3 regions of the Bacillus sp. NP247 genome follow, and region 1 is predicted to be linked to each of the others. Evidence: a T-box and tRNA genes for the amino acid it is inferred to sense, from the RefSeq annotation. Region 1 holds a T-box; the other regions hold tRNA genes.
The links. The T-box of region 1 lies ahead of serS (serine--tRNA ligase). A T-box ahead of a tRNA ligase gene usually reads a tRNA of that ligase, here a tRNA-Ser.
Positions count from the first base shown of each region.

Region 2: it has a tRNA-Ser gene. The T-box ahead of serS (serine--tRNA ligase) is inferred to sense a tRNA for this amino acid. The anticodon was not compared.
Region 3: it has a tRNA-Ser gene. The T-box ahead of serS (serine--tRNA ligase) is inferred to sense a tRNA for this amino acid. The anticodon was not compared.

Region 1 covers NZ_CP076653.1:2,687,493-2,698,293, forward strand. The annotation lists gene guaB (IMP dehydrogenase) at 1-25, shown strand, start outside; gene dacA (D-alanyl-D-alanine carboxypeptidase DacA) at 139-1,446, shown strand; gene pdxS (pyridoxal 5'-phosphate synthase lyase subunit PdxS) at 1,606-2,493, shown strand; gene pdxT (pyridoxal 5'-phosphate synthase glutaminase subunit PdxT) at 2,512-3,102, shown strand; T-box leader at 3,157-3,377, shown strand; gene serS (serine--tRNA ligase) at 3,429-4,703, shown strand; tRNA gene KPL75_RS14125 (tRNA-Ser) at 4,858-4,950, shown strand; gene KPL75_RS14130 (sigma factor-like helix-turn-helix DNA-binding protein) at 5,117-5,512, shown strand; gene KPL75_RS14135 (deoxynucleoside kinase) at 5,548-6,216, opposite strand; gene KPL75_RS14140 (deoxynucleoside kinase) at 6,219-6,854, opposite strand; gene KPL75_RS14145 (cysteine hydrolase family protein) at 6,978-7,517, opposite strand; gene tadA (tRNA adenosine(34) deaminase TadA) at 7,624-8,118, shown strand; RNA gene ffs (signal recognition particle sRNA large type) at 8,197-8,461, shown strand; gene dnaX (DNA polymerase III subunit gamma/tau) at 8,594-10,282, shown strand; gene KPL75_RS14165 (YbaB/EbfC family nucleoid-associated protein) at 10,308-10,634, shown strand; gene recR (recombination protein RecR) at 10,649-10,801, shown strand, end outside.
Region 2 covers NZ_CP076653.1:3,192,834-3,203,634, reverse strand. The annotation lists gene KPL75_RS16835 (NUDIX hydrolase) at 1-405, opposite strand, end outside; gene KPL75_RS16830 (YebC/PmpR family DNA-binding transcriptional regulator) at 557-1,276, opposite strand; gene KPL75_RS16825 (DUF3884 family protein) at 2,025-2,345, shown strand; tRNA gene KPL75_RS16820 (tRNA-Leu) at 2,555-2,636, opposite strand; tRNA gene KPL75_RS16815 (tRNA-Cys) at 2,647-2,717, opposite strand; tRNA gene KPL75_RS16810 (tRNA-Gly) at 2,732-2,806, opposite strand; tRNA gene KPL75_RS16805 (tRNA-Gln) at 2,812-2,886, opposite strand; tRNA gene KPL75_RS16800 (tRNA-His) at 2,951-3,026, opposite strand; tRNA gene KPL75_RS16795 (tRNA-Trp) at 3,046-3,119, opposite strand; tRNA gene KPL75_RS16790 (tRNA-Tyr) at 3,129-3,212, opposite strand; tRNA gene KPL75_RS16785 (tRNA-Thr) at 3,223-3,298, opposite strand; tRNA gene KPL75_RS16780 (tRNA-Phe) at 3,313-3,388, opposite strand; tRNA gene KPL75_RS16775 (tRNA-Asp) at 3,399-3,474, opposite strand; tRNA gene KPL75_RS16770 (tRNA-Met) at 3,478-3,554, opposite strand; tRNA gene KPL75_RS16765 (tRNA-Val) at 3,579-3,654, opposite strand; tRNA gene KPL75_RS16760 (tRNA-Glu) at 3,660-3,734, opposite strand; tRNA gene KPL75_RS16755 (tRNA-Ser) at 3,754-3,845, opposite strand; tRNA gene KPL75_RS16750 (tRNA-Asn) at 3,848-3,922, opposite strand; rRNA gene rrf (5S ribosomal RNA) at 3,931-4,046, opposite strand; rRNA gene KPL75_RS16740 (23S ribosomal RNA) at 4,147-7,068, opposite strand; rRNA gene KPL75_RS16735 (16S ribosomal RNA) at 7,215-8,766, opposite strand; gene KPL75_RS16730 (YgzB family protein) at 9,214-9,570, shown strand; gene perR (peroxide-responsive transcriptional repressor PerR) at 9,634-10,062, opposite strand; gene bcp (thioredoxin-dependent thiol peroxidase) at 10,361-10,801, opposite strand, start outside.
Region 3 covers NZ_CP076653.1:3,415,931-3,423,640, forward strand. The annotation lists rRNA gene KPL75_RS17750 (23S ribosomal RNA) at 1-1,508, shown strand, start outside; rRNA gene rrf (5S ribosomal RNA) at 1,610-1,725, shown strand; tRNA gene KPL75_RS17760 (tRNA-Val) at 1,731-1,806, shown strand; tRNA gene KPL75_RS17765 (tRNA-Tyr) at 1,815-1,898, shown strand; tRNA gene KPL75_RS17770 (tRNA-Gln) at 1,911-1,985, shown strand; tRNA gene KPL75_RS17775 (tRNA-Lys) at 1,990-2,065, shown strand; tRNA gene KPL75_RS17780 (tRNA-Leu) at 2,081-2,161, shown strand; tRNA gene KPL75_RS17785 (tRNA-Gly) at 2,191-2,265, shown strand; tRNA gene KPL75_RS17790 (tRNA-Leu) at 2,282-2,370, shown strand; tRNA gene KPL75_RS17795 (tRNA-Arg) at 2,374-2,447, shown strand; tRNA gene KPL75_RS17800 (tRNA-Pro) at 2,458-2,531, shown strand; tRNA gene KPL75_RS17805 (tRNA-Ala) at 2,547-2,619, shown strand; tRNA gene KPL75_RS17810 (tRNA-Ser) at 2,638-2,730, shown strand; tRNA gene KPL75_RS17815 (tRNA-Ser) at 2,791-2,883, shown strand; tRNA gene KPL75_RS17820 (tRNA-Met) at 2,908-2,984, shown strand; tRNA gene KPL75_RS17825 (tRNA-Asp) at 2,987-3,062, shown strand; tRNA gene KPL75_RS17830 (tRNA-Phe) at 3,072-3,147, shown strand; tRNA gene KPL75_RS17835 (tRNA-Thr) at 3,162-3,234, shown strand; tRNA gene KPL75_RS17840 (tRNA-Trp) at 3,241-3,311, shown strand; tRNA gene KPL75_RS17845 (tRNA-Ile) at 3,322-3,398, shown strand; tRNA gene KPL75_RS17850 (tRNA-Asn) at 3,406-3,480, shown strand; tRNA gene KPL75_RS17855 (tRNA-Glu) at 3,482-3,553, shown strand; gene KPL75_RS17860 (CBS domain-containing protein) at 3,684-4,103, shown strand; gene KPL75_RS17865 (DUF3965 domain-containing protein) at 4,573-5,724, shown strand; gene KPL75_RS17870 (hypothetical protein) at 5,965-6,297, opposite strand; gene KPL75_RS17875 (SH3 domain-containing protein) at 6,303-7,463, opposite strand.

The sequences.
Region 1 (10,801 bases):
AGAGGCTCCAAACTACTCATTATAATGTCTTATATGAAAATAGACAGAGATTTGATATCTCTGTCTATTTTTTTTTGATTATGTTAAAATAACGGTTATGTGAGTACATAGATATTGGGGGTAGCAAAAGTGAAAGGTATGTTTTGCAAAAGATTCATGGCTTTAGTAACGGTGCTTACACTAGCTTGTAGCATGCTGTTACCATATAGCAATGCATCAGCTGAAACAGGAGCCGCTCTAAACATTGAAGCGGGTGCGGCAATTTTAGTAGAAGCGAATTCTGGGAAAATTTTATATCAAAAGAATGCAGATGAGTTATTATCAATTGCTAGTATGACAAAAATGATGAGTGAATATTTAGTTCATGAAGCAGTGGATAAAGGAAAACTTAAGTGGGATCAAAAAATTAAGGTTTCTGAATATGCATATAAGGTTTCACAAGATGCCTCATTATCAAATGTTGCATTAGAAAATGGCGGCACTTATACAGTAAAAGAGTTGTATGAAGCGATGGCAATCTTTTCTGCAAATGGTGCAACAATTGCATTAGCAGAAGCAATTGCAGGTAAAGAAGTAGACTTCGTAAAAATGATGAATGATAAATCGAAAGAACTAGGATTGAAAAATTATAAATTTGTCAATTCCACAGGTTTAACAAACAAAGATTTAAAGGGAATGCATCCTGAAGGAACAACAGCGGATGAAGAAAATAAAATGTCTGCAAAAGATGTTGCAACTTTAGCACAACATCTAATTAAAGACTATCCAAAAGTGTTAGATACAGCGAAAATCCCGAAAAAAGTATTCCGTCCAGAAAAAGAAAAATTTGCAATGTCGAACTGGAACTGGATGTTAAAGGGTTTAGTTAAAGAATATGATGGCGTAGATGGCCTGAAAACAGGATCAACTCCAGAAGCAGGTGATTGCTTCACTGGTACGGTTGAAAGAAACGGTATGCGTTTTATTTCTGTAGTCATTAAAACAAGTTCTCATACAGCAAGATTTGATGAGACGAAGAAGTTATATGATTATGGCTTTGCTAACTTTGAAATGAAGAAAATGTATGAAAAAGGTTCTTCGGTCAAAGGACAAGAAACAGTACGAGTAGAAAATGCAAAAGATAAAGATGTAGCAGTTCAAACAAAACAAGTTGTTTCACTTCCAGTGTCAAAAGGAAGTAAAGATGTTTATAAAACAGAATTTAAAGAAGCAAGTAAGGGACAAGAAGCACCTATCAAAAAGGGTGTTGCACTTGGTCAGATGGTAATTACACCAAAAGATACGAATGACCCTGGATTTTTATCTGGTAAGTCATTACAAGTAGATCTTGTAACAAAATCAGCAGTAGAAGAAGCAAACTGGTTTACTCGTTCTATGCGCGGAATTGGTTCTTTCTTTAGTGGTATGTGGAATGGTGCTGTTGATACAGTAAAAGGTTGGTTTTAAGAGCTCCTCATTGTAGGAGCTTTTTTTTATTCCTATTTTTCATACCGACTTTATGAAAAAGTAGTGGACAAGCATCAGATAGTTAGTGGTAGAATGTAAGAGTATTCTTAATTTTCTTCTTTAATGGGGAAAGCAATTCACCTAGGGGGGTTTTTGTACATGACAAATGTAACAGGGACAGAACGTGTAAAACGTGGAATGGCAGAAATGCAAAAAGGCGGCGTTATTATGGACGTAGTTAACGCTGAGCAAGCAAGAATTGCAGAAGAGGCAGGCGCAGTTGCTGTTATGGCATTAGAGCGTGTACCTGCAGATATTCGTGCAGCAGGTGGCGTTTCTCGTATGGCAGATCCAACAATTGTTGAAGAAGTTATGGGTGCTGTATCAATTCCGGTTATGGCAAAATGCCGTATCGGTCACCTTGTAGAAGCACGTGTATTAGAATCATTAGGGGTAGACTATATCGATGAGAGTGAAGTATTAACTCCCGCTGATGAAGTATACCATTTAAATAAACGTGATTACACAGTTCCATTTGTATGTGGTTGCCGTGATATTGGAGAAGCTGCACGTCGTATTGCAGAAGGTGCATCTATGCTTCGTACAAAAGGTGAGCCTGGAACTGGAAACATTGTAGAGGCAGTGCGTCATATGCGCCAAGTCAATGCAGAAATCCGTCAAGTTGCAAGTCTACGTGAAGATGAGTTAATGACATATGCAAAAAATACTGGTGCTCCTTATGAAGTACTACTTGAAATTAAACGCCTTGGTCGCCTGCCAGTTGTAAACTTTGCAGCAGGTGGTGTAGCAACACCTGCAGATGCAGCGTTAATGATGCAACTTGGTGCTGATGGTGTATTTGTTGGATCTGGTATCTTCAAATCAGAGAACCCAGAGAAATTTGCACGTGCAATCGTTGAAGCAACGACTCATTATGAAGATTACGAACTAATTGCAAGCCTTTCTAAAGGATTAGGTAATGCAATGAAAGGTGTCGAAATTTCAACGTTATTACCAGAACAACGCATGCAAGAGCGTGGATGGTAATTAAAGGAGATCTTTAAAATGGTGAAAATCGGTGTACTAGGTCTTCAAGGTGCTGTTCGTGAGCATGTGAAATCAGTTGAAGCAAGTGGTGCAGAAGCTGTGGTTGTAAAGCGTATAGAACAACTTGAAGAAATTGATGGTCTTATTTTACCAGGCGGTGAAAGTACAACAATGCGCCGTCTTATTGATAAGTATGCTTTCATGGAGCCTCTTCGTACATTTGCGAAGTCTGGTAAACCAATGTTTGGTACATGTGCAGGAATGATTCTTCTTGCGAAAACGCTTATTGGCTATGAAGAAGCGCATATTGGCGCTATGGATATTACGGTTGAGCGCAATGCGTTCGGACGCCAAAGAGATAGCTTTGAAGCTGCACTTTCAATGAAAGGTGTGGGAGAGGACTTTGTTGGTGTATTTATCCGTGCTCCGTATGTTGTAAATGTAGCTGATGATGTTGAAGTACTTTCTACGCATGGCGAGCGAATGGTAGCGGTAAGGCAAGGACCGTTTTTAGCTGCTTCTTTCCATCCGGAATTAACGGATGATCATCGTGTAACAGCATACTTTGTAGAAATGGTAAAAGAAGCGAAAATGAAAAAAGTTGTATAAGTAACTTGCAACTTGTATAAGATTATAGTAAATTGATGGTAACAATTTTATAAAATAAGCGTGTTGATAGGAAGTAGTAACAGATGTTGTTTCTTATAGAGAGTCGATGGTTGGTGGAAATCGATAGAAACAGTTTGTGAATCCATCCTGGAATGGAATGTGGAATATCTTTTGATTAGTAAGCATTCCCGGTGAAGAGCCGTTATTTCTACTTGAGAGGAAAGCGGTAATGCTTTCAACTAGGGTGGCAACGCGGGTTAACTCTCGTCCCTTTGTATAGGGACGAGAGTTTTTTGTGTTTTATAAAATAAAAGGAGGAGTATATAATGCTTGATATTAAATTTTTACGTACGAATTTTGAAGAAGTAAAAGCAAAATTACAGCATAGAGGCGAAGATTTAACGGATTTTGGTCGCTTTGAAGAACTTGATACGAGAAGAAGGGAGCTACTTGTTCAAACGGAAGAACTAAAAAGTAAACGTAACGAAGTATCTCAACAAATTTCAGTATTAAAGCGTGAAAAGAAAGATGCGGAAGCTCTAATTCTAGAAATGCGTGAAGTTGGGGAAAAAGTAAAAGATCTTGATAATGAGCTTCGTACAGTTGAAGAAGATTTAGAAAGATTAATGCTATCTATCCCAAATATCCCTCATGAATCTGCTCCAATAGGTGAAACAGAGGATGATAACGTAGTGGCACGTACTTGGGGAGAAGTGAAAGAATTTACTTATGAGCCAAAACCACATTGGGACCTTGCTACTGATTTAGGGATTTTAGATTTTGAACGTGCTGGGAAAGTAACAGGAAGCCGATTTGTATTTTACAAAGGTGCTGGTGCAAGATTAGAACGTGCTTTGATTAGCTTTATGCTTGACCTTCATACTGATGAGCATGGATATGAGGAAGTATTGCCTCCTTATATGGTAAACCGTGCAAGTATGACAGGAACAGGACAACTTCCGAAGTTTGAAGAAGATGCATTCCGTATTGAAAGTGAAGATTATTTCCTAATCCCAACAGCTGAAGTACCTGTAACGAATATGCATCGTGATGAGATTGTGAGTAAAGAGCAATTGCCGATACGATATGCTGCGTTTAGCTCATGCTTCCGTTCTGAAGCAGGTTCAGCTGGTCGTGATACACGCGGTTTAATTCGCCAACACCAATTTAATAAAGTTGAACTTGTGAAGTTCGTGAAACCAGAAGATTCTTACGAGGAGTTAGAAAAATTAACAAATGATGCAGAGCGCGTGTTACAATTATTAGAGTTGCCATATCGCGTTATGAGCATGTGTACAGGAGATTTAGGATTTACAGCAGCGAAGAAATACGATATTGAAGTATGGATTCCAAGCTATGGTACATATCGTGAAATTTCTTCTTGTAGTAATTTTGAGGCCTTCCAAGCGAGACGCGCGAATATCCGTTTCCGCCGTGAGCCAAATGGCAAACCGGAACATGTTCATACACTAAATGGATCTGGTCTTGCAATTGGACGTACAGTGGCAGCTATTTTAGAGAACTACCAACAAGAAGATGGTACAATTATAATTCCAGAAGTTCTTCGCCCTTATATGGGAGGAAAAACAGTTATTAAATAAGTTAAAACATTCATCGGTATGAGTGATTGGTAATTATGGACGTTGTCAGCAGTGTCATAAAGGAGAGGAAAAGTGAAATTTTCCTTTCCTCATAATTTATTATAGTGGGGTTGACTAACTGTTTTTCTTTTGATATTATATTTGATGTCAATATGGAGGTATACCCAAGTCTGGCTGAAGGGATCGGTCTTGAAAACCGACAGGCGGCGAGAGTCGCGCGGGGGTTCGAATCCCTCTACCTCCTCCAGATATAATTGACAACAGCGCATATAAGTGGAGATTGGAGAACTCGTTACCAACACGTAACGAGTTTTTATTTTAAAACCAATCATAAAGTATGATGTAAGGATACAGTGTCCTTATTACACACTCATATTCCGATGATTATCTTCATAGATATGAAAGGAGTTAACATGGATCTTATTATACAAACGTTTCCTTTAGATGGAAAAACTTTATATTATGTACAATGTCCTGTCTGTAAGAACAATAGAATTTTAAACAGTGGTGCAAATGTGTCGCGCATTATAAGTGATGATACATTTCGTAAACTTTGTGGTTGCACTTGTGATGTAAAACAGGTTGTAAAAAAAGTAGAGGTAACAAAAGAAGCTGAAAAACCAGCTGTGCAAAAAGAAGTAACTCCAAAACGTACAGGGAAATTACTAACAGCAGTAATTAATGGGGAAGAAATGACTGTTAAAGAGATTGCTGAAACATATGATATTAGTACGAGTACTGTTCGTCAGCGTATTAACGCTGGAAAGCCAGAGAGTGAAATTATTGCTCCGACGAAAAAGAAAAAGTAATTTCATAGGAAAACCCGTGCATATGCACGGGTTTTTTATTTTACAAGTTTACGTGTTTGTTTTAAAAAATGTCCAATTTTTTTAATGATTGGTTCGATTGAATCGCCATCTTTTAAAATATCGTATTCATTAATGTTTAATCGTAAAACAGGGCATGAATTAAAGTTATTAATCCAGTTATCGTAACGTCCATGCATCTCTTTCCAATACTCAATTGGTGTTTGCTGCTCCATCGGACGTCCTCGTTCTTGAATACGATCGACAATATCATCAAAAGAACCTTCTAGGTAAATTAATAAGTCTGGATGAGGGAAGTAAGGAGTCATGACCATAGCATCAAATAAACCTTTGTATGTTTCATAATCAGTTTCAGTCATTGTACCCTTTTCGTAATGCATCTTTGCGAAAATACCAGTGTCCTCATAGATAGAACGGTCTTGAACAAAACCGCCACCATATTCGAAAATTCTTTTTTGTTCTTTAAATCGTTCTGCTAAAAAATACACTTGTAAGTGAAAGCTCCAGCGTGTGAAATCAGCATAGAACTTGTCCAAATATGGGTTGGAATCTACTTTTTCAAAAGATGTACGATAACCTAAAGCGTTAGCTAATGCAGTTGTCATAGTTGATTTACCGACACCTACTGTTCCAGCAATAGTGATAACTGCATCGTTTGGTATATCATATTTTTGCCTTAAATTCATTGTTATTTCGGCTCCTTCAAGAGAGTATTTTGAAGAGCGGATAAGATGACATTTAAATCATCAGGATTTCTTACAAAATCCATATCGTCTCCATTAAATTTCAATACTGGAATATCTGGATGGTCCTTTTTGAAAGCATCCATTGCTGTTTCGTAATCTTTTGTAAGCTGTAGCAAGTAATTTGGATCCATATTTTTTTCGAATTCTCTTCCGCGCATCGCAATTCGTTTTTGTAATGTTTCTAGGCTTGCTGTTAAATAAACGATGACATTTGGTACAGGCATATCTTGCGTAAGAATGCGATAAATTTGCATGTACTTGTCATATTGAGAATCTTTTAATGTACGGGATGCAAAAATTAAATTTTTAAATATATGATAATCTGCTACTACAGGCTTCCTTTGATTTAAATACTTTATGTTAATATCCTCTAGTTGTTTGTATCTATTACAAAGAAAGAACATCTCTGTTTGAAAACTCCATTCGTCGATGTCTTCGTAGAATTTTCCTAAAAAAGGATTTTCATCAACAATCTCTTTTAGTAAGTGGAGTTGCATGTGAGTTGAAAGTTCCTTCGCAAGTGAAGTTTTTCCAACACCAATTGGTCCTTCAACCGTGATAAATGGTACTCCGGTCACGCTGTTTCCTCCTTTCAATCAGTGATTTACCGTGACTACTAAAAACACAAAACAGAATTATTGTAGCACAAGAGGGGAGCGAGCGGACTAATTTGATATAAAAAGTTGGAAAATAGATATGTATTAACTAAATTTTATTTGGGATGACGGTACAATATTTGCCTTTAATGTGGCTTCCATTATTTTTAAAGCATGTTCATTATCTTGCTCGTTATTAGAAGCGATACAATCCCGTGGTACATAAAGTGTATAATTTCTCATATGGGCATCATTAGCTGTAAAAAGGATGCATATGTTCCCGGCAATTCCTGTTAAAATGAGATTTTCGATTTTTAAATAACCCAATAAAGAATTCAAAGGTGTTTCATAAAAAGCAGAGTAATGTGGTTTAATAAAAATGTAATCGTCAGTATGCGGAGCAATGGCCTCAATAATATTTTTACTATACTCATTTGTGCAATGAGTAATAAGTTGATCGATATCAGATCTCCAAAGTTGATAGTGATCATTGACATAAATTATTGGATACCCCAATGATTTCATGCTGTCCTTTAATTGTAAAATGGGGTTCTTTATAATTTCACATTTCTGTGCCAGAATGGGCCCGTGGGAGAATTGAAAATCATTAATCATATCGATAATGAGTAAGGCAGTATTTTTCATATGTAATTCCCTCTCTTTCTTCTTTAGGTTGGATTGAATTTGTAAAAGTTATCCCACCTGCAAGAAATGAAAAAGTGTATTTTATTTTTGGTGAAAGGACTATGTTATGGAGCGAGATATATATTTTATGCAGTTGGCAATAGAGGAAGCAAAGAAGGCGGAGGCGATACAGGAGGTACCAATTGGTGCTGTAATTGTGCTAGATGGTGAAGTGATTAGTGTCGCACATAACTTAAGAGAAACTGAACAGAGATCAATAGCTCACGCCGAGCTCTTAGCTATTGATGAAGCTTGCAAAAAATTAGGGACATGGCGTTTAGAAGATACAACGTTATATGTAACATTAGAACCTTGTCCAATGTGTGCAGGGGGAATTGTTTTATCGCGTGTAAAACGGGTTGTATATGGTGCGAGCGATCCGAAAGGTGGATGTGCAGGTACATTGATGAATCTTTTAACTGATGAGCGTTTTAATCATCAGTGTGAAGTAGTGACTGGTGTACTTGAAGAGGAATGTGGTACGTTGTTAACGAGTTTTTTTAGGGAGCTTCGTAAGAAAAGAAAAGAAGCGAAAAAACTAGAGAAAAGTAATGGTAACTAACGTATTTGCATTTTGTAAAAAAACAAGTTATACTGATAATGCCTTATCCAAGGCAACCGAATATTGGTTTTAACTTTGCCGTGCTAAGCGGGGAGGTAGCGGTGCCCTATACTCGCAATCCGCTCTAGCGAGGCCGAATCCCTTCTCGAGGTTATGCTGCTGTAAGGTCTGCCTTAAGTAAGTGGTGTTGACGTTTGGGTCCTGCGCAACGGGACCCCGTGAACCTTGTCAGGTCCGGAAGGAAGCAGCAATAAGCGGGTTTTCTCGTGTGCCGCAGGAGTGCCTGAACCGAGCTAACTGCTTGAGTAACGCTTATGGTACGTAATCGACAGAAGGTGCACGGCAGTTATATATGTATACAAAACTCACCTTAATATAAAGGTGGGTTTTTTGTATGGAAAATAACTTTTGGAATCTATAAACAGAATGGGTTATAATAAATGAGATAATAACCTTTGAGGGAGGCCGTATTTTCGTGTCATACCAAGCGTTATACCGAACATGGAGACCGCAAAAATTCGAAGATGTAGTCGGTCAAAAGCACGTGACAAAAACGTTGCAAAATGCCCTTCTTCAAGAGAAAGCTTCACATGCTTATTTGTTTTCTGGTCCGAGGGGAACAGGGAAAACGACAATTGCAAAAGTATTTGCAAAGGCAATTAACTGTGAACACGCCCCGGTAGCTGAACCTTGTAATGAATGTCCTTCTTGTTTAGGAATTACACAAGGGTCTATTTCAGATGTATTAGAAATTGATGCGGCTTCAAATAACGGTGTAGATGAAATTCGAGATATAAGAGATAAAGTAAAATATGCTCCAAGTGCTGTAGGATATAAAGTATACATTATTGATGAAGTTCACATGCTTTCTATGGGTGCCTTTAATGCGCTTTTGAAAACTTTAGAAGAGCCGCCAGGACATGTTATCTTTATTTTGGCGACAACAGAACCGCATAAGATTCCAGCTACAATCATTTCGCGTTGTCAGCGTTTTGAGTTTCGAAAGATATCAGTAAATGATATCGTTGAGAGGTTATCGACAGTCGTGACAAATGAAGGTACGCAAGTAGAAGATGAAGCGTTACAAATCGTAGCGCGTGCCGCCGAAGGTGGTATGCGTGATGCGCTTAGTCTTATCGATCAAGCTATTTCTTATAGTGATGAGATGGTGACGAGTGAGGATGTTTTAGCTGTAACAGGATCTGTATCTCAGCGATATTTAGGTGACCTGGTAGAATGTATACGTGAAAATGATGTATCAAGAGCGTTACGTATTATAGATGAGATGATGAGTAAAGGGAAAGATCCAGTTCGCTTTATGGAGGATTTCATTTATTACTATCGTGATATGCTTTTATATCAAACTTCACCACAATTAGAACATATGTTGGAACGAGTAATTGTAGATGATCAATTCCGTACGTTAAGTGAAGAAATGCAACCGGAAGTAATCTATGAAATTATTCATACCCTTAGTAAGGGACAACAGGAGATGAAGTGGACAAATCATCCAAGAATATTCTTGGAAGTTGTTATGGTGCAACTGTGTCAGCAGTTTATGATGCAAGCAAACGGCGCAGATCGTTTACAAGCGATTATGAACAGGATGCAGCAGCTGGAGAAAGAGTTAGAGCAAGTTAAAAAGAATGGCGTGCCAGCTGGTGTGCAGCAGGAAGTAAGAGAGACGCGGGCAACACCAAAACCGGTACGAACAGGAAGTATGAAAATTCCTGTTGGACGTGTGAATGAAGTGTTAAAGCAAGCGAAGCGTCAAGATTTAGAACAGTTAAAAGCTGTATGGGGTGAATTATTAGGAAGGCTCAAGTCACATAACAAAGTAGCATTTGCTGTTTTGTTAGAAAATAGTGAACCAGTTGCGGCTTCTGATGATACCTATGTGTTAGCATTTCAATATGAGATTCATTGCAAAATGGCTAGTGAAAATCGAGAAGCGATGGATACATTGGAACAAACTCTTTTCGAATTGTTAAGTAAAAGGTTAAATATGATTGCTATCCCAAAAAGTGAATGGGGTAAAATTCGTGAAGACTTTTTACAACGCGAAGGCGGGGATTCTGAAGAAAGCCCAGAACAAAAGGAAGATCCTCTTATAGAAGAGGCTGTAAAATTAGTAGGGCAAGAACTTATTGAAATAAAAGAGTAATAATAATGAGGAGGAATTAATTATGATGCGTGGCGGAATGGGAAATATGAATAATATGATGAAACAAATGCAAAAGATGCAAAAAGACATGGCGAAGGCACAAGAAGAGCTTGGCGACAAAACAGTTGAAGGTACGGCTGGCGGCGGAATGGTTACTGTTATCGCAAATGGCCATAAGCAAGTTCTTGAAGTGAAAATTAAAGAAGAAGTTGTAGATCCAGAAGATATTGAAATGTTACAAGACTTAGTATTAGCTGCAACGAATGATGCACTTAAAAAGGTTGATGAACTTTCAAATTCTACAATGGGCAAATTTACAAAAGGTTTGAACTTACCAGGTGGAATGTTCTAGGAGGATATTGATATATGCATTATCCAGAACCAATATCAAAATTAATCGATAGTTTTATGAAGTTGCCAGGAATCGGGCCGAAAACGGCGGTTCGATTGGCATTCTTCGTGTTAGATATGAAAGAGGATGATGTGTTAGGTTTTGCGAAAGCGCTTGTGAATGCGAAG
Region 2 (10,801 bases), 510 kb from region 1:
ATGCATTGCTTTCATCGCATCAAGTGTCCTTGATTTCATATGAGGACGCGTTATATACTCATCGATGTTCTCTTCATTTAAAGCAACAAATTTAGCTTCTTGTATTTCTTCAGGTTGAATTTTTATTTCACCACTAACATATGCTACTTTAAAAACAACAGCTACAATATGCATAGAAGCATTATAATAAATCCCTGTAACTCCGATAGGCTTCACAGTTAATCCGGTTTCCTCCATTATTTCTCTGCAAACTGCTTGATCGAGCGCTTCCCCTTCTTCTACCTGTCCTCCAGGCATTTCCCACGTATCAGCTCGCCAGTGCACTTTCGTTAAAAGCACTTCATTCTTTTCATTTGTTAAATAACCTGCTACGGCAACAATATGCTTTGGTGTTTTATACTCCACAGAAATACCTCCAAGAAATACGATTATTTAAAATACAAACCTATAACCATATTCCCTAACAGCTACAAAATACCTTTAATCCTTTACCACCTTAATTAACTTCATAAAAAAAAGACCCTGTTCGTTAAAGGAAAGGGTCTTCTGTCTTATATTATTCCCCTAAGTCTACGTTGTGGTAAACTTGCTGTACATCTTCTAAATCTTCTAATGCATCAACCATTTTTTCAAATTGTACTTGAGCATCTTCAGGAAGTTCTACATCACTTTGTGCAAGCATTGTTAATTCTGCAACTGTAAATTCTTCAACACCGGCATCTTTAAGTGCAGATTGTACTGAATGGAACTGATCAGGTTCAGCATAAACGATAACAGAATCTTCTTCTTCTAGAATGTCACGTGCATCTACATCTGCTTCCATTAAGATTTCAAGAACTTCATCTGACGTTTTACCTTCAAGACCGATAACAGCTGTCGCATCAAACATGTAAGCTACAGAACCGTTTACACCCATGTTACCACTGTTTTTGCTAAATGCAGCTCGTACATCTGCTGCAGTACGGTTTACGTTATTTGTCAGTGTATCTACAATTACCATAGATCCGTTTGGTCCAAAGCCTTCATAACGAAGCTCGTCATAGTTTTCTTCTGAACCGCCTTTTGCCTTTTCAATCGCACGGTCAATAATTGTTCTTGGCACGTTGTATGTTTTCGCACGTTCTAATACAACTCTTAACGTTTGGTTTGATTCTGGATCTGGCTCGCCTTGTTTTGCTGCCACATAAATTTCACGTCCAAATTTCGCGTATATACGGCTTGTATTTGCATCCTTTGATGCTTTTTTTTCTTTAATATTGTTCCATTTACGGCCCATACTTTCCACTCTCTTTCCCGTTTTAAATCTACATAAAAATATTAATATAAAATATAATGTGTATTCAACACATTTTTAAAAGAAATATAAAAATTTCATTTTTGATTCATATTACAGACATAATATAAATCACTATCATTTTGTTCTTTCGACAAGTTATATTATACATGAATTCCTAAGTTTATTACGAATTTTAGAATCACGTAGCATAATTTAACAAAAAAGACTCTAACATTTCTATTAGAGTCTTTTTTAAGTCACCGATACCGATGGTCGGGGTCGAACCGACACTCCCGAAGGAACACAATTTTGAGTCTTTTTAGGTGACATTTATATAGAGTGCTACCTTTTAAATCCTTTATTTTAAAGCATTTAAAAAATTTTGAGCTTCTTTAAACATGATAAATTAAAATGAAACGGAGCCAAAATGGAATCATATTAAATAACTGACACCTTTTACTTTCATTCCTCTCCCTTGATTAAGTTCATCATATTTCATTTATTACTGTGATGATTTATTTTATTATTTCTTGCTAAACAATAAGAAAGACAGGGCAAAGCTGCCCTGTCCTTTTAAAGATTTGTTATGTAGTATGTTATGAACTGTTCATTATCAAACTAAAGTTATTCCTTTTCATTCCTCTACTAATCCCATAATATTTCCTTAATTACTTTCTATTGCTGTATAATTAAAATAGGAAAAATTTTCTTGTAATTCAAAAATTTGAAGGAAGGATGAGGGAGAATTATGACACATTCAAATGAGAAAAAATCACATGGTTTTAAAGGAATAGGAGAGAAGTTAAACCCAACTATCTATCAAGTGAGATTCATAAAATTGGATGGGCCAATTCAATTTGAGTCGTTTCCTAAATTAAAGGAATTAGGGGACTGGTTGAGTACTTCAACGCAAATGTGGTCGTGCCACTCAACTATGTACAAGTACAACAGAGAAGAGTTTGAAAAGAAGTTTTTGGAAATTACGAAATTACCAGCTGATAATGTGGTAATTTCAACTGGTGGTATCGGATTTAACTTCATGTCACCAGGGTGGAGAGATTCTCTCTAGAGTGCTCGAAAAAATTCTTGTATATGTAATATTCTACTGAAATTTTATCCTTTTAGTACTTCATAGTTTCTTCCAACTGTATCTAAAGTTCGTCGCTTACTCACCGCACACTAACCCAACGCACTATTAGTGCTTATTTTGTAGTGTGAAGAAAACACAAAAAAGCTCTACACAATTAGTGTAGAGCCTTGATGTTAAGCCGTTCGTGATACCGATGGTCGGGGTCGAACCGACACTCCCGAAGGAACACGATTTTGAGTCGTGCGCGTCTGCCAATTCCGCCACATCGGCATAATAAGAAAGGCGGCAACCGGATTTGAACCGGTGGTAAAGGTTTTGCAGACCTCTGCCTTACCACTTGGCTATGCCGCCATATGAAGTTAAAATGGAGCGGAAGACGGGATTCGAACCCGCGACCCCAACCTTGGCAAGGTTGTATTCTACCACTGAACTACTTCCGCAAAAATGGCTGGGCTAGCTGGATTCGAACCAGCGCATGACGGAGTCAAAGTCCGTTGCCTTACCGCTTGGCTATAGCCCACCGAAGTTTTACTTAATTATATGTAAGTATCCATTAATTTATTTGTAATTTTTAAAAATAAAAATGGGGCGACTGATGGGAATTGAACCCACGAATGCCGGAGCCACAATCCGGTGCGTTAACCACTTCGCCACAACCGCCATGTTGTGTTTATATATTTGGCAGGGGCAGTAGGAATTGAACCCACACTGGAGGTTTTGGAGACCTCAGTTCTACCTTTAAACTATGCCCCTATGTAAATATGGTGGAGGGGGGCAGATTCGAACTGCCGAACCCGAAGGAGCGGATTTACAGTCCGCCGCGTTTATCCACTTCGCTACCCCTCCGAAACTTACATGGTGCCGGCTAGAGGACTTGAACCCCCAACCTACTGATTACAAGTCAGTTGCTCTACCAATTGAGCTAAGCCGGCATATTTTATTAAAATGGTGGCTCGGGACGGAATCGAACCGCCGACACGAGGATTTTCAGTCCTCTGCTCTACCGACTGAGCTACCGAGCCTTATTAAAAATGGCGGTCCCGACCGGGGTCGAACCGGCGATCTCCTGCGTGACAGGCAGGCATGTTAACCACTACACCACGGGACCATTTGGTTGCGGGGACAGGATTTGAACCTGCGACCTTCGGGTTATGAGCCCGACGAGCTACCGTACTGCTCCACCCCGCGATAATATTATTCATATAATTTATATGGTGGAGGATGACGGGATCGAACCGCCGACCCCCTGCTTGTAAGGCAGGTGCTCTCCCAGCTGAGCTAATCCTCCAAAAGTGGTGACCCGTACGGGATTCGAACCCGTGTTACCGCCGTGAAAGGGCGGTGTCTTAACCACTTGACCAACGGGCCAAATATTATAAATTGCTTATGGCGGAGAGCAAGGGATTCGAACCCTTGATACGCTTGTGACGTATACACGATTTCCAATCGTGCTCCTTCGGCCAACTCGGACAGCTCTCCAATGGCTCCGCAGGTAGGAATCGAACCTACGACCGATCGGTTAACAGCCGATAGCTCTACCGCTGAGCTACTGCGGAATAATATTGCCTGGCAACGTCCTACTCTCACAGGGACAAGGTCCCAACTACCATCGGCGCTAGAGAACTTAACTTCCGTGTTCGGTATGGGAACGGGTGTGACCTCTCTGCCATCATTACCAGACTATATTCGCTTGAGACAAACATTATTATACTTGATTCACTTAGAAAGTCAACAAGTTTTTTATATTCTCTCAAAACTAGATAACGTTGCTTCATATTATATGGTTAAGTCCTCGATCTATTAGTATTCGTCAGCTCCACATGTCACCATGCTTCCACCTCGAACCTATCAACCTGATCATCTTTCAGGGATCTTACTAGCTTACGCTATGGGAAATCTCATCTTGAGGGGGGCTTCATGCTTAGATGCTTTCAGCACTTATCCCTTCCGCACATAGCTACCCAGCTATGCCCTTGGCAGAACAACTGGTACACCAGCGGTGCGTCCATCCCGGTCCTCTCGTACTAAGGACAGCTCCTCTCAAATTTCCTACGCCCACGACGGATAGGGACCGAACTGTCTCACGACGTTCTGAACCCAGCTCGCGTACCGCTTTAATGGGCGAACAGCCCAACCCTTGGGACCGACTACAGCCCCAGGATGCGATGAGCCGACATCGAGGTGCCAAACCTCCCCGTCGATGTGGACTCTTGGGGGAGATAAGCCTGTTATCCCCGGGGTAGCTTTTATCCGTTGAGCGATGGCCCTTCCATGCGGAACCACCGGATCACTAAGCCCGACTTTCGTCCCTGCTCGACTTGTAGGTCTCGCAGTCAAGCTCCCTTATGCCTTTGCACTCTACGAATGATTTCCAACCATTCTGAGGGAACCTTTGGGCGCCTCCGTTACACTTTAGGAGGCGACCGCCCCAGTCAAACTGCCCACCTGACACTGTCTCCCGGGTCGATAAGACCCGTAGGTTAGAATTTCAATACAGTCAGGGCGGTATCCCACCAGCGCCTCCACCGAAGCTAGCGCTCCGGTTTCAATGGCTCCCGCCTATCCTGTACAAACTGTACCAAAATTCAATATCAGGCTACAGTAAAGCTCCACGGGGTCTTTCCGTCCTGTCGCGGGTAACCTGCATCTTCACAGGTACTATAATTTCACCGAGTCTCTGGTTGAGACAGTGCCCAAATCGTTACACCTTTCGTGCGGGTCGGAACTTACCCGACAAGGAATTTCGCTACCTTAGGACCGTTATAGTTACGGCCGCCGTTTACTGGGGCTTCAGTTCAGAGCTTCGCTTACGCTAACCCCTCTCCTTAACCTTCCAGCACCGGGCAGGTGTCAGCCCCTATACTTCGCCTTACGGCTTCGCAGAGACCTGTGTTTTTGCTAAACAGTCGCTTGGGCCTATTCACTGCGGCTTTCCGTTAAGAAAGCACCCCTTCTCCCGAAGTTACGGGGTCATTTTGCCGAGTTCCTTAACCAGAGTTCTCTCGCACACCTTAGGATTCTCTCCTCGCCTACCTGTGTCGGTTTGCGGTACAGGCACCTTTTATCTCGCTAGAAGCTTTTCTTGGCAGCGGGGAATCAAAGACTTCGCTCCATAAGGAGCTTCCCCATCACAGCTCAGCCTTCACGATAAGCGGATTTGCCTACTTATCAGCCTAACTGCTTGGACGTGCACAACCAATCGCACGCTTCTTCTATCCTTCTGCGTCCCTCCATTGCTCAAACGATAAAGAGGTGGTACAGGAATATCAACCTGTTGTCCATCGCCTACGCCTGTCGGCCTCGGCTTAGGTCCTGACTAACCCTGAGCGGACGAGCCTTCCTCAGGAAACCTTAGGCATTCGGTGGACGGGATTCTCACCCGTCTTTCGCTACTCATACCGGCATTCTCACTTCTAAGCGCTCCACCAGTCCTTCCGGTCTGACTTCACTGCACTTAGAACGCTCCCCTACCACTGATACCATTGGTATCAATTCGCAGCTTCGGTGGTGTATTTAGCCCCGGTACATTTTCGGCGCAGAGTCACTCGACTAGTGAGCTATTACGCACTCTTTAAATGGTGGCTGCTTCTGAGCCAACATCCTAGTTGTCTAAGCAACTCCACATCCTTTTCCACTTAATACACACTTTGGGACCTTAGCTGGCGATCTGGGCTGTTTCCCTCTTGACTACGGATCTTATCACTCGCAGTCTGACTCCTAAGGATAAGTCATTGGCATTCGGAGTTTGACTGAATTCGGTAATCCGATGAGGACCCCTAGTTCAATCAGTGCTCTACCTCCAAGACTCTTACACTTAAGGCTAGCCCTAAAGCTATTTCGGGGAGAACCAGCTATCTCCAGGTTCGATTGGAATTTCTCCGCTACCCACACCTCATCCCCGCACTTTTCAACGTGCGTGGGTTCGGGCCTCCATTCAGTGTTACCTGAACTTCACCCTGGACATGGGTAGATCACCTGGTTTCGGGTCTACGACCACGTACTAAACGCCCTATTCAGACTCGCTTTCGCTGCGGCTCCGCCTCTTCAGCTTAACCTCGCACGGGATCGTAACTCGCCGGTTCATTCTACAAAAGGCACGCCATCACCCATTAACGGGCTCTGACTATTTGTAGGCACACGGTTTCAGGATCTCTTTCACTCCCCTTCCGGGGTGCTTTTCACCTTTCCCTCACGGTACTGGTTCACTATCGATCACTAGGGAGTATTTAGCCTTGGGAGATGGTCCTCCCAGATTCCGACGGAATTTCACGTGTTCCGCCGTACTCAGGATACATTCAAGAGAGAACGAAGTTTCGACTACGGGGTTGTTACCCTCTGTGACGGACCTTTCCAGGTCGCTTCGTCTACCTCGTTCCTTTGTAACTCCGTATAGAATGTCCTACAACCCCAAGAGGCAAGCCTCTTGGTTTGGGCTAGATTCCGTTTCGCTCGCCGCTACTCAGGAAATCGCATTTGCTTTCTCTTCCTCCAGGTACTTAGATGTTTCAGTTCCCTGGGTCTGTCTTCCATACCCTATGTATTCAGGTAAGGATACCATACCATTACGTATAGTGGGTTTCCCCATTCGGAAATCTTCGGATCAAAGCTTACTTACAGCTCCCCGAAGCATATCGGCGTTAGTCCCGTCCTTCATCGACTCCTAGTGTCAAGGCATCCACCGTGCGCCCTTTCTAACTTAACCAAACTAAAATTAAAAAAATATGAGCTACACTGTTATCTAGTTTTCAAAGAACATACATTTAAACTTGAGAGATAGTTCTCTCAAAACTGAACGAAACGAAACAAGTCAACGTTTATTGATGAACTGCGTTCATCAATTCTCCATAGAAAGGAGGTGATCCAGCCGCACCTTCCGATACGGCTACCTTGTTACGACTTCACCCCAATCATCTGTCCCACCTTAGGCGGCTGGCTCCATAAAGGTTACCCCACCGACTTCGGGTGTTACAAACTCTCGTGGTGTGACGGGCGGTGTGTACAAGGCCCGGGAACGTATTCACCGCGGCATGCTGATCCGCGATTACTAGCGATTCCAGCTTCATGTAGGCGAGTTGCAGCCTACAATCCGAACTGAGAACGGTTTTATGAGATTAGCTCCACCTCGCGGTCTTGCAGCTCTTTGTACCGTCCATTGTAGCACGTGTGTAGCCCAGGTCATAAGGGGCATGATGATTTGACGTCATCCCCACCTTCCTCCGGTTTGTCACCGGCAGTCACCTTAGAGTGCCCAACTTAATGATGGCAACTAAGATCAAGGGTTGCGCTCGTTGCGGGACTTAACCCAACATCTCACGACACGAGCTGACGACAACCATGCACCACCTGTCACTCTGCTCCCGAAGGAGAAGCTCTATCTCTAGAGTTTTCAGAGGATGTCAAGACCTGGTAAGGTTCTTCGCGTTGCTTCGAATTAAACCACATGCTCCACCGCTTGTGCGGGCCCCCGTCAATTCCTTTGAGTTTCAGCCTTGCGGCCGTACTCCCCAGGCGGAGTGCTTAATGCGTTAACTTCAGCACTAAAGGGCGGAAACCCTCTAACACTTAGCACTCATCGTTTACGGCGTGGACTACCAGGGTATCTAATCCTGTTTGCTCCCCACGCTTTCGCGCCTCAGTGTCAGTTACAGACCAGAAAGTCGCCTTCGCCACTGGTGTTCCTCCATATCTCTACGCATTTCACCGCTACACATGGAATTCCACTTTCCTCTTCTGCACTCAAGTCTCCCAGTTTCCAATGACCCTCCACGGTTGAGCCGTGGGCTTTCACATCAGACTTAAGAAACCACCTGCGCGCGCTTTACGCCCAATAATTCCGGATAACGCTTGCCACCTACGTATTACCGCGGCTGCTGGCACGTAGTTAGCCGTGGCTTTCTGGTTAGGTACCGTCAAGGTGCCAGCTTATTCAACTAGCACTTGTTCTTCCCTAACAACAGAGTTTTACGACCCGAAAGCCTTCATCACTCACGCGGCGTTGCTCCGTCAGACTTTCGTCCATTGCGGAAGATTCCCTACTGCTGCCTCCCGTAGGAGTCTGGGCCGTGTCTCAGTCCCAGTGTGGCCGATCACCCTCTCAGGTCGGCTACGCATCGTTGCCTTGGTGAGCCGTTACCTCACCAACTAGCTAATGCGACGCGGGTCCATCCATAAGTGACAGCCGAAGCCGCCTTTCAATTTCGAACCATGCAGTTCAAAATATTATCCGGTATTAGCCCCGGTTTCCCGGAGTTATCCCAGTCTTATGGGCAGGTTACCCACGTGTTACTCACCCGTCCGCCGCTAACTTCATAAGAGCAAGCTCTTAATCCATTCGCTCGACTTGCATGTATTAGGCACGCCGCCAGCGTTCATCCTGAGCCAGGATCAAACTCTCCAATAAAGTTAGTTTGTCTAGCATCTAAAAATAAAAATTGACGTTCACGTTGTTTGTTTCGTTCAGTTTTCAAAGAACTACTTCGCCGCTCAATTGCGACTTCCTTATGTTAACATCTTCGTTTTTCGATGTCAACTAAGTTTTTCAATTTCTTTTTTATCGTTTTCTGCGTTTCCGCATCAGCGACGTTTATTAATATATCACGCAGTATATATAGGGTCAATACTTTTTCTAAAAAAATTTCACATCCCGTTAAAAAGCTAAATTAACTATAGAAAAAAATTTACTACTCCTCTTTTATAGACACGCTTCTTCCACCTAATCTCTTTCTGTATTGCATCTTAAAAGAAAGTACTACTGTTCTTTAATAAGTGATAAATTTAATCATAGCCTTCGTTTTTGTAAAACATTCTAAATTGTGTGTTATATTATCCCTATAGGAGTGTGGTGGGAATGGGTATTAAATATTCGAACAAAATTAATAAAATCCGAACCTTTGCATTGAGTTTAGTATTTATCGGCCTCTTCATTGCATACTTAGGTGTCTTTTTTCGCGAAAACATCATTATTATGACAACCTTTATGATGGTTGGTTTTTTAGCTGTCATCGCTAGCACTGTTGTTTACTTTTGGATTGGTATGTTATCTACAAAAACGATACAAATTATTTGTCCAAGCTGCGATAAACCAACAAAAATGCTCGGTCGTGTCGACGCATGTATGCATTGCAATCAACCTTTAACACTTGATCAAAATCTAGAAGGAAAAGAATTTGATGAGAAATATAATAAGAAGAGCTATAAATCCTAAATAGTTATATATAATAAAGAAAGAGGTCGACGTATAGCCGTCAGCCTCTTTCTTTATTATATATTACGCCTTATGACACTCTGGACAAACGCCATAAATTTCTAAGCGATGACTATTAATAACGAAGCCTGTCGTTTTTGCAGCTTCCTCTTCAAGCTGTTCCAAGCCCCCATAAGGAAAATCAACAATCTTACCACATTTTTCGCAAATCACATGATAATGTTGACTTGTAACATAATCAAATCTACTTGAAGCGTCTCCATAAGTTAATTCCTTTACAAGTCCAACCTCTTTAAACACACGTAAGTTATTATAGACAGTTGCAACACTCATATTTGGAAACTTACCTTCTAATGCTTTATAAATGTCATCCGCTGTTGGGTGCGTCATAGATTCCACAAGGTACTCTAAAATAGCATGACGCTGCGGAGTAATGCGTACACCCGTATTTTTCAGCATTTCTAGCGCTTCTTTTAATTCTTCTTTGACCACCGTCATGCACCCCGATTCTATACGGATTATTATTTTATAATTCTTATAAGGAGTGTACTCCTTTTCTTATAAATCGTCAATATTTCTACTATAAGTATGTGGTTTATTTTTGTATATAGCCTTACTCTTATGTATCTTCCCCCATTACCTATACATTTACATAGAAAAAAGTGCGACATAATCGCACTTGGAATACTATCATCTGAGGAGGTATGCCCTACACTTTCACTTTATGTATCGCAAGAAAATATGTATAGACGCATGCCTTACATATGTATTTTTTCTCCTCATTAATGATTTATTTTATATAAGAAAGAACGTCCTCAATATGTCCTTTCACTTTCACTTTACGCCATTCTTTTACAAGTTCACCATCTTTATTGATAAGGAATGTAGAACGCTCGATTCCCATGTACTCTTTTCCAAAGTTCTTTTTCAACTTCCAAACATCGTACAATTCTGCTACTTTATGATCTTCATCTACTAAAAGTACAAATGGAAGTTCATGCTTCTCGATGAATTTCATATGTCTGTTCACCGAATCAGGGCTTACACCAAGGATGACCGTGTCCTTCTCTTGGAATAATCCATATGCATCACGAAAATCACATGCTTCAGTTGTACACCCTGGAGTCATATCTTTCGGGTAAAAATATAAAACTACATTTTCACCTCGGAAGTCAGCTAAGCGAATTTGTTCTCCGGTACTTCCCTCTAATGTGAATTCCGGTGCTATTTC
Region 3 (7,710 bases), 730 kb from region 1:
TAGGCGATGGACAACAGGTTGATATTCCTGTACCACCTCTTTATCGTTTGAGCAATGGAGGGACGCAGAAGGATAGAAGAAGCGTGCGATTGGTTGTGCACGTCCAAGCAGTTAGGCTGATAAGTAGGCAAATCCGCTTATCGTGAAGGCTGAGCTGTGATGGGGAAGCTCCTTATGGAGCGAAGTCTTTGATTCCCCGCTGCCAAGAAAAGCTTCTAGCGAGATAAAAGGTGCCTGTACCGCAAACCGACACAGGTAGGCGAGGAGAGAATCCTAAGGTGTGCGAGAGAACTCTGGTTAAGGAACTCGGCAAAATGACCCCGTAACTTCGGGAGAAGGGGTGCTTTCTTAACGGAAAGCCGCAGTGAATAGGCCCAAGCGACTGTTTAGCAAAAACACAGGTCTCTGCGAAGCCGTAAGGCGAAGTATAGGGGCTGACACCTGCCCGGTGCTGGAAGGTTAAGGAGAGGGGTTAGCGTAAGCGAAGCTCTGAACTGAAGCCCCAGTAAACGGCGGCCGTAACTATAACGGTCCTAAGGTAGCGAAATTCCTTGTCGGGTAAGTTCCGACCCGCACGAAAGGTGTAACGATTTGGGCACTGTCTCAACCAGAGACTCGGTGAAATTATAGTACCTGTGAAGATGCAGGTTACCCGCGACAGGACGGAAAGACCCCGTGGAGCTTTACTGTAGCCTGATATTGAATTTTGGTACAGTTTGTACAGGATAGGCGGGAGCCATTGAAACCGGAGCGCTAGCTTCGGTGGAGGCGCTGGTGGGATACCGCCCTGACTGTATTGAAATTCTAACCTACGGGTCTTATCGACCCGGGAGACAGTGTCAGGTGGGCAGTTTGACTGGGGCGGTCGCCTCCTAAAGTGTAACGGAGGCGCCCAAAGGTTCCCTCAGAATGGTTGGAAATCATTCGTAGAGTGCAAAGGCATAAGGGAGCTTGACTGCGAGACCTACAAGTCGAGCAGGGACGAAAGTCGGGCTTAGTGATCCGGTGGTTCCGCATGGAAGGGCCATCGCTCAACGGATAAAAGCTACCCCGGGGATAACAGGCTTATCTCCCCCAAGAGTCCACATCGACGGGGAGGTTTGGCACCTCGATGTCGGCTCATCGCATCCTGGGGCTGTAGTCGGTCCCAAGGGTTGGGCTGTTCGCCCATTAAAGCGGTACGCGAGCTGGGTTCAGAACGTCGTGAGACAGTTCGGTCCCTATCCGTCGTGGGCGTAGGAAATTTGAGAGGAGCTGTCCTTAGTACGAGAGGACCGGGATGGACGCACCGCTGGTGTACCAGTTGTTCTGCCAAGGGCATAGCTGGGTAGCTATGTGCGGAAGGGATAAGTGCTGAAAGCATCTAAGCATGAAGCCCCCCTCAAGATGAGATTTCCCATAGCGTAAGCTAGTAAGATCCCTGAAAGATGATCAGGTTGATAGGTTCGAGGTGGAAGCATGGTGACATGTGGAGCTGACGAATACTAATAGATCGAGGACTTAACCATATAATATGAAGCAATGTTATCTAGTTTTGAAAGAATATAAAAAACTTATTGACCTTTAAAAGTGAATGAGTTACAATCATTCTTGTCTTAAATGAATATAGTCTGGTAATGATGGCAGAGAGGCCACACCCGTTCCCATACCGAACACGGAAGTTAAGCTCTCTAGCGCCGATGGTAGTTGGGACCTTGTCCCTGTGAGAGTAGGACGTTGCCAGGCAAAATGGAGGATTAGCTCAGCTGGGAGAGCACCTGCCTTACAAGCAGGGGGTCGGCGGTTCGATCCCGTCATCCTCCACCATATATGTCGGAGGGGTAGCGAAGTGGCTAAACGCGGCGGACTGTAAATCCGCTCCTTCGGGTTCGGCAGTTCGAATCTGCCCCCCTCCACCATTTCTTAATTATTGGGCTATAGCCAAGCGGTAAGGCAACGGACTTTGACTCCGTCATGCGCTGGTTCGAATCCAGCTAGCCCAGCCATTAAGAGCCATTAGCTCAGTTGGTAGAGCATCTGACTTTTAATCAGAGGGTCGAAGGTTCGAATCCTTCATGGCTCACCATTTTCAATAAAATATGCGGGTGTGGCGGAATTGGCAGACGCACTAGACTTAGGATCTAGCGCCTTTGGCGTGGGGGTTCGACTCCCTTCACCCGCACTTTTAAAAAAATATATCATACATGTCTTGCGGAAGTAGTTCAGTGGTAGAATACAACCTTGCCAAGGTTGGGGTCGCGGGTTCGAATCCCGTCTTCCGCTCCAATTTTCAGTATGATATGCCGGGGTGGCGGAACAGGCAGACGCACAGGACTTAAAATCCTGCGGTGGGTGACCACCGTGCGGGTTCGACCCCCGCCCTCGGCACCATATGCGCCCGTAGCTCAATTGGATAGAGCGTTTGACTACGGATCAAGAGGTTAGGGGTTCGACTCCTCTCGGGCGCGCTTTTATTAACGGGAAGTGGCTCAGCTTGGTAGAGCACCTGGTTTGGGACCAGGGGGTCGCAGGTTCAAATCCTGTCTTCCCGATTTTCCCAAAAACATGGGGCCTTAGCTCAGCTGGGAGAGCGCCTGCCTTGCACGCAGGAGGTCAGCGGTTCGATCCCGCTAGGCTCCACTTTATTTTTTATATGTCGGAGGTATACCCAAGTTCGGCTGAAGGGATCGGTCTTGAAAACCGACAGGCGGCGAGAGTCGCGCGGGGGTTCGAATCCCTCTACCTCCTCCATTTTTTTAAAAAGTGGTTTAGTACATATAAAAATGAATAAGATATTAATTTTTCCTTCATGGAGGTATACCCAAGTTCGGCTGAAGGGATCGGTCTTGAAAACCGACAGGCGGCGAGAGTCGCGCGGGGGTTCGAATCCCTCTACCTCCTCCATTTATTTTTAAAACATAATATCGTCGCGGGGTGGAGCAGTACGGTAGCTCGTCGGGCTCATAATCCGAAGGTCGCAGGTTCAAATCCTGTCCCCGCAACCAATGGTCCCGTGGTGTAGTGGTTAACATGCCTGCCTGTCACGCAGGAGATCGCCGGTTCGACCCCGGTCGGGACCGCCATTTTATGTTGGCTCGGTAGCTCAGTCGGTAGAGCAGAGGACTGAAAATCCTCGTGTCGGCGGTTCGATTCCGTCCCGAGCCACCATTTTTTTAAATTATGCCGGCTTAGCTCAATTGGTAGAGCAACTGACTTGTAATCAGTAGGTTGGGGGTTCAAGTCCTCTAGCCGGCATCATTTAGGGGCATAGTTTAAAGGTAGAACTGAGGTCTCCAAAACCTCCAGTGTGGGTTCGATTCCTACTGCCCCTGTAAAGTATATGGGCCTATAGCTCAGCTGGTTAGAGCGCACGCCTGATAAGCGTGAGGTCGATGGTTCGAGTCCATTTAGGCCCACCATATATATTCCGCAGTAGCTCAGTGGTAGAGCTATCGGCTGTTAACCGATCGGTCGTAGGTTCGAGTCCTACCTGCGGAGCCATGGCCCGTTGGTCAAGTGGTTAAGACACCGCCCTTTCACGGCGGTAACACGGGTTCGAATCCCGTACGGGTCATAAAAAAAGAGTCAGCAATATGCTGACTCTTTTTTATTATGTATAAGCCTCTTTTTATCACCTTATTTTCCTGAAATAAATAAAGGGATTTAGGAAAAGCTATGGTATGTATTAAAAGGAGGAGATGAAAATGACACAAGTTAGAGAACTTATGAGTACTCATATCGTACATTGTACACCATTAGACAATGTATATGAGGCAGCTGTAAAAATGAAGGAAGAATCGGTTGGATTGATTCCTGTTATTGAAAATAAACAAGTTGTTGGGCTTGTTACTGATCGAGACTTAGTTGTTCGTGGGATTGCTGAAAAACATCCTGGATCTAATCAAATTACAAATGTAATGACAACAAACATTGTTTCAGTTTCTCCAGATGATTCTATTGAAAAAGCTACAGAATTAATGGCACAATATCAAATTAGACGGTTACCGGTAGTTGAGAGCGGTCAACTTGTTGGGATGCTAGCACTAGGGGATTTAGCTATAAGAGAATCAGCAGATGATCAAGCAGGCTTTGCTTTAAGTGAAATCTCGGAGCATACGGAATAAAGTAAAACTTTAATTAGCGGGAGTCTTACTGCCCGAAAAGAGCGAGATAAATTACGTATAAAAATCAGATACATTATTCTAGTATATATGGATTAAACTGATATGTTAGCATGATGTATCTGAGACATTATATAATAAGTGTAGAGTCAATATTTTTGACAGTTTTTTTAAATTTGTCATTCCTAATTTTTAATAAGAGAAAAAATGATATACTGAGAGATATAAGTATTATGATAGATTTTGAATATAACAATATTTATTATTAATGATGTAATAATGAATTAATATTTCCTATGTAGATAAAGTGAAACTTTAATTATTGGGGTCCATCCCCCAATAATTATTAGTTGAACCAATCGGGCTTTTACGGGCAGTTTTATCTCCCACCTAACTTCCTCGCATTCGCCGAATTTTGAGGTGGGAGTCTTACTGCTCGAAAATAGCGGGATAAAAAGGGAAGGGGAATTATATGAGGGATGTACAGGGCGATCCAAATTGGAATTTGGTTACAGATACATATATAGAACCAAATAATTTCGCTGAGTTATTTTCTTTACTTGTACCTTGTCATCCAAAAGGTGAAGGGAAAGAGCGAACTATATTAGTATGGAAAGAAAAAGAATTTTATAAAGAAGAAAATTTAGCGTCATTTATCGTATATGGCATGAATAGAGTAAAGAATTTACCGCAGTTTCATAAAGATGAAATTCCAACTCTAGTACGTATTCTTCGTCTATGTCAAGAGATTGGTTGGTATGAAGAGGCAAATGCTTTTATGGTAACCCAAGGGCTAGATGAATTTGTCCAAACTTCATTGGAGTATGAAACATGGGATCTTTTGACGAAAGCAGTTGCTTTAAACTATTTAATTATTAAATATCGTATTGGTGAATTAACAGCTGAGGATGTAGAAATTTGGAATCGAGTTAAATTTAACGAGAAATGTATAACAGATTGTAAACACCTATTATCTCATAAAGAAGTGTTGGAATTTACATTCTTTTATATGTGTAAGCGAGCAAAAACACTATCAAAAGAACAATTAAATAGTGATATGATGAGTCTAGCAATGTATTGTAATACTTTTGTGTATGATTTATATACACATGACTTATTACGAAAGTATCGTAAGTGTACAGATTTCCTATCATATTATGGACCTAGTCAAGCAGTTTTAGCTTGTCAAAGAGCTGTACTTTCTCAAATTTCCGATCGATTAGACCCTTTAAAGACAACTCATGTAGATGATTATTTATATGTGATGAAAGAAATGATGGAGCATATGACGATAGGGGTAATGGATCGGTATGGTCATTTTATTGGAAAGTTACTATCATATGTACCATTTTTCGAAATGATCCAAGTTCCACAGCATGCATATTATTGTGAAGAATTACTGTATATTTGTAAGGGAATTGAATACAAAGAAGAAATACTACGCAATTATATATTTATACAATTACATGATTGTTTACCATCATTCTTTAAACTATTTCTTAAAAATAAGCGTTATGCAACGATTCATGATATTCTTTTCTATTGGTGCGACGATGAACAAAGAATGAGCTTAGAGAAAAAATATAATCTTAGTTTCATTTATGAAAAATATGCTTGTGGATAAACCGTATTTTACATATTAAAAATTAATATAAATTAAAAAGGATCTCAAGTTTATGTGAGATCCTTTTTTGTTAGTAAAACAAGGAGAAAGTAACTAAGATAAGAAATAACATTCCATAAAGGAGAAATTGTGAAGTATAACTTCCTTGTATACCAAAAAAAGTATTCATTTTTTTATATAAATTCAATATATATTTCATTGGATTATCTTTGAAAGATTGGTACACAGTGTCTCCTCTTTCTAAGCTTCTTGTTCATGTTTTTGGTTATTAGGGACATTAACGTATCTAGCTAGGAATAATAAGACACCTATAAAGAATACAGGAAGTACAGTAGATAAATAAAAACCATTACTAATTATATTTGTTATAAGAGCACTCAAAAGAAAAATTGCATTATAAATATGGGCAATTTTTTGTTTTAGCCGCATTTGTAATGCTTCCATAATGATTTCTAAAGCAACAAAAGCAATAATAATAGATAAAAATACAGTGTTCGTATTATAAATGATTAAACAACAGATTAAACCTAAAAAGGCCAGGTATTCAATAAAGAGAGGTATATTGCGTGGCATATAATTTACCTAACTAAATATGGCAGTGGGTTCACTGCATTTGTTTTTTCAAAATTCCATTCCCCATTATGTAATTCAAAATGGAGATGTTGCCCGTATGAATGACCTGTGTTTCCCATATGACCTACTAATTGTCCAGTTTGTACTTGATCACCAGCTTGTACAGTGCGATCCTTCATATGAGCATAAACTGTTGTATATAATTTCCCATTTATTTGATGGGCGATGAACACGACATTGCCGTAGCTAGCCGAATAATAAGATTTCACAACTTTACCTGCAGCAGCAGCTTGAATAGAGACATTTCCTTGTGCTGCTATATCTATACCATAATGCATTTGCTCCCAGCGCATATCAAAAGTGGAGCTGATTTTCCCTTGAGTAGGGAATTTGAAAACTGCTGGAATTGATGCAGGTTGAGCTGTTTTAGCTTGTGCTTGATTTTGATTTTGCGCTACATAGTGTTTCGCTACATATCCGTATCCTGTGCCAAAACGAATTTTATACCAAGTACCTACCGTTTCTACTACTTGTACTTGTGTACCATTTTGTAATGAGCCAAGTAGAGTGCTACTTGTACTAGCGTTGCTACGTACATTTAATTTTGGTGTTGCAACAGTATAGGAAGGAGAACCTTGTACAGTTACACCTTTTACTAGAGGTGTGGATCCATTAGATACAAATGTTTTTTGTACGTATCCAATTTGACCGTTATGTAATATTTTGTACCAATCCCCTTGTTCACCTTGAATGGTAATGAATTGACCATTTGGTAATATATCTAGAATAGAAGACTCTGTATTAGGTTCAGAACGAACGTTTAATGCGTTTGCATTTACGATATATTGATTCTTTGGTTGAACATTTTTTTTGAATAGAATTGCATCTTTTTTCATATAGCCTGTTTTGTTGTTAACAGATACTTTATACCAATCTTGAGTTGTCTCAAGAATAGTAACTGGGCTATTAAATCGAATGTTATCAATTATTGCACTGTCTGCATGGTTATTTTGATGCAGTGCAACGTTGTCAATTTTTACATATCCAGTTTTTACTGTAGATAGTTGCTTAGCAGACGCTGTTTGTATATCGGATTCTCCCATAGAAGGAAGTAAAGAAGCAATTGCGATAGTAGTTGCTGTTAAAGCTGTAGCTTTCATATTCATGTAATAAAGACCTCCTCTAGTTGTATAGTTGTAATTTTATTATAGTATAAAGATATAATATATTGGTCGTATTCACATAAATGTAATATGAAATCAATAAAAATAATGTTAGAAGAGAGATTCGTATATAAATATTGTATATATCATTTGTGGGGTCGCATTTATATTTGTTTAACACATTAAGATTTAATTCGCAATTAAGAAAATTAAAACAGTTGATGATGTCTTATGGCGGTGTTATACTGAC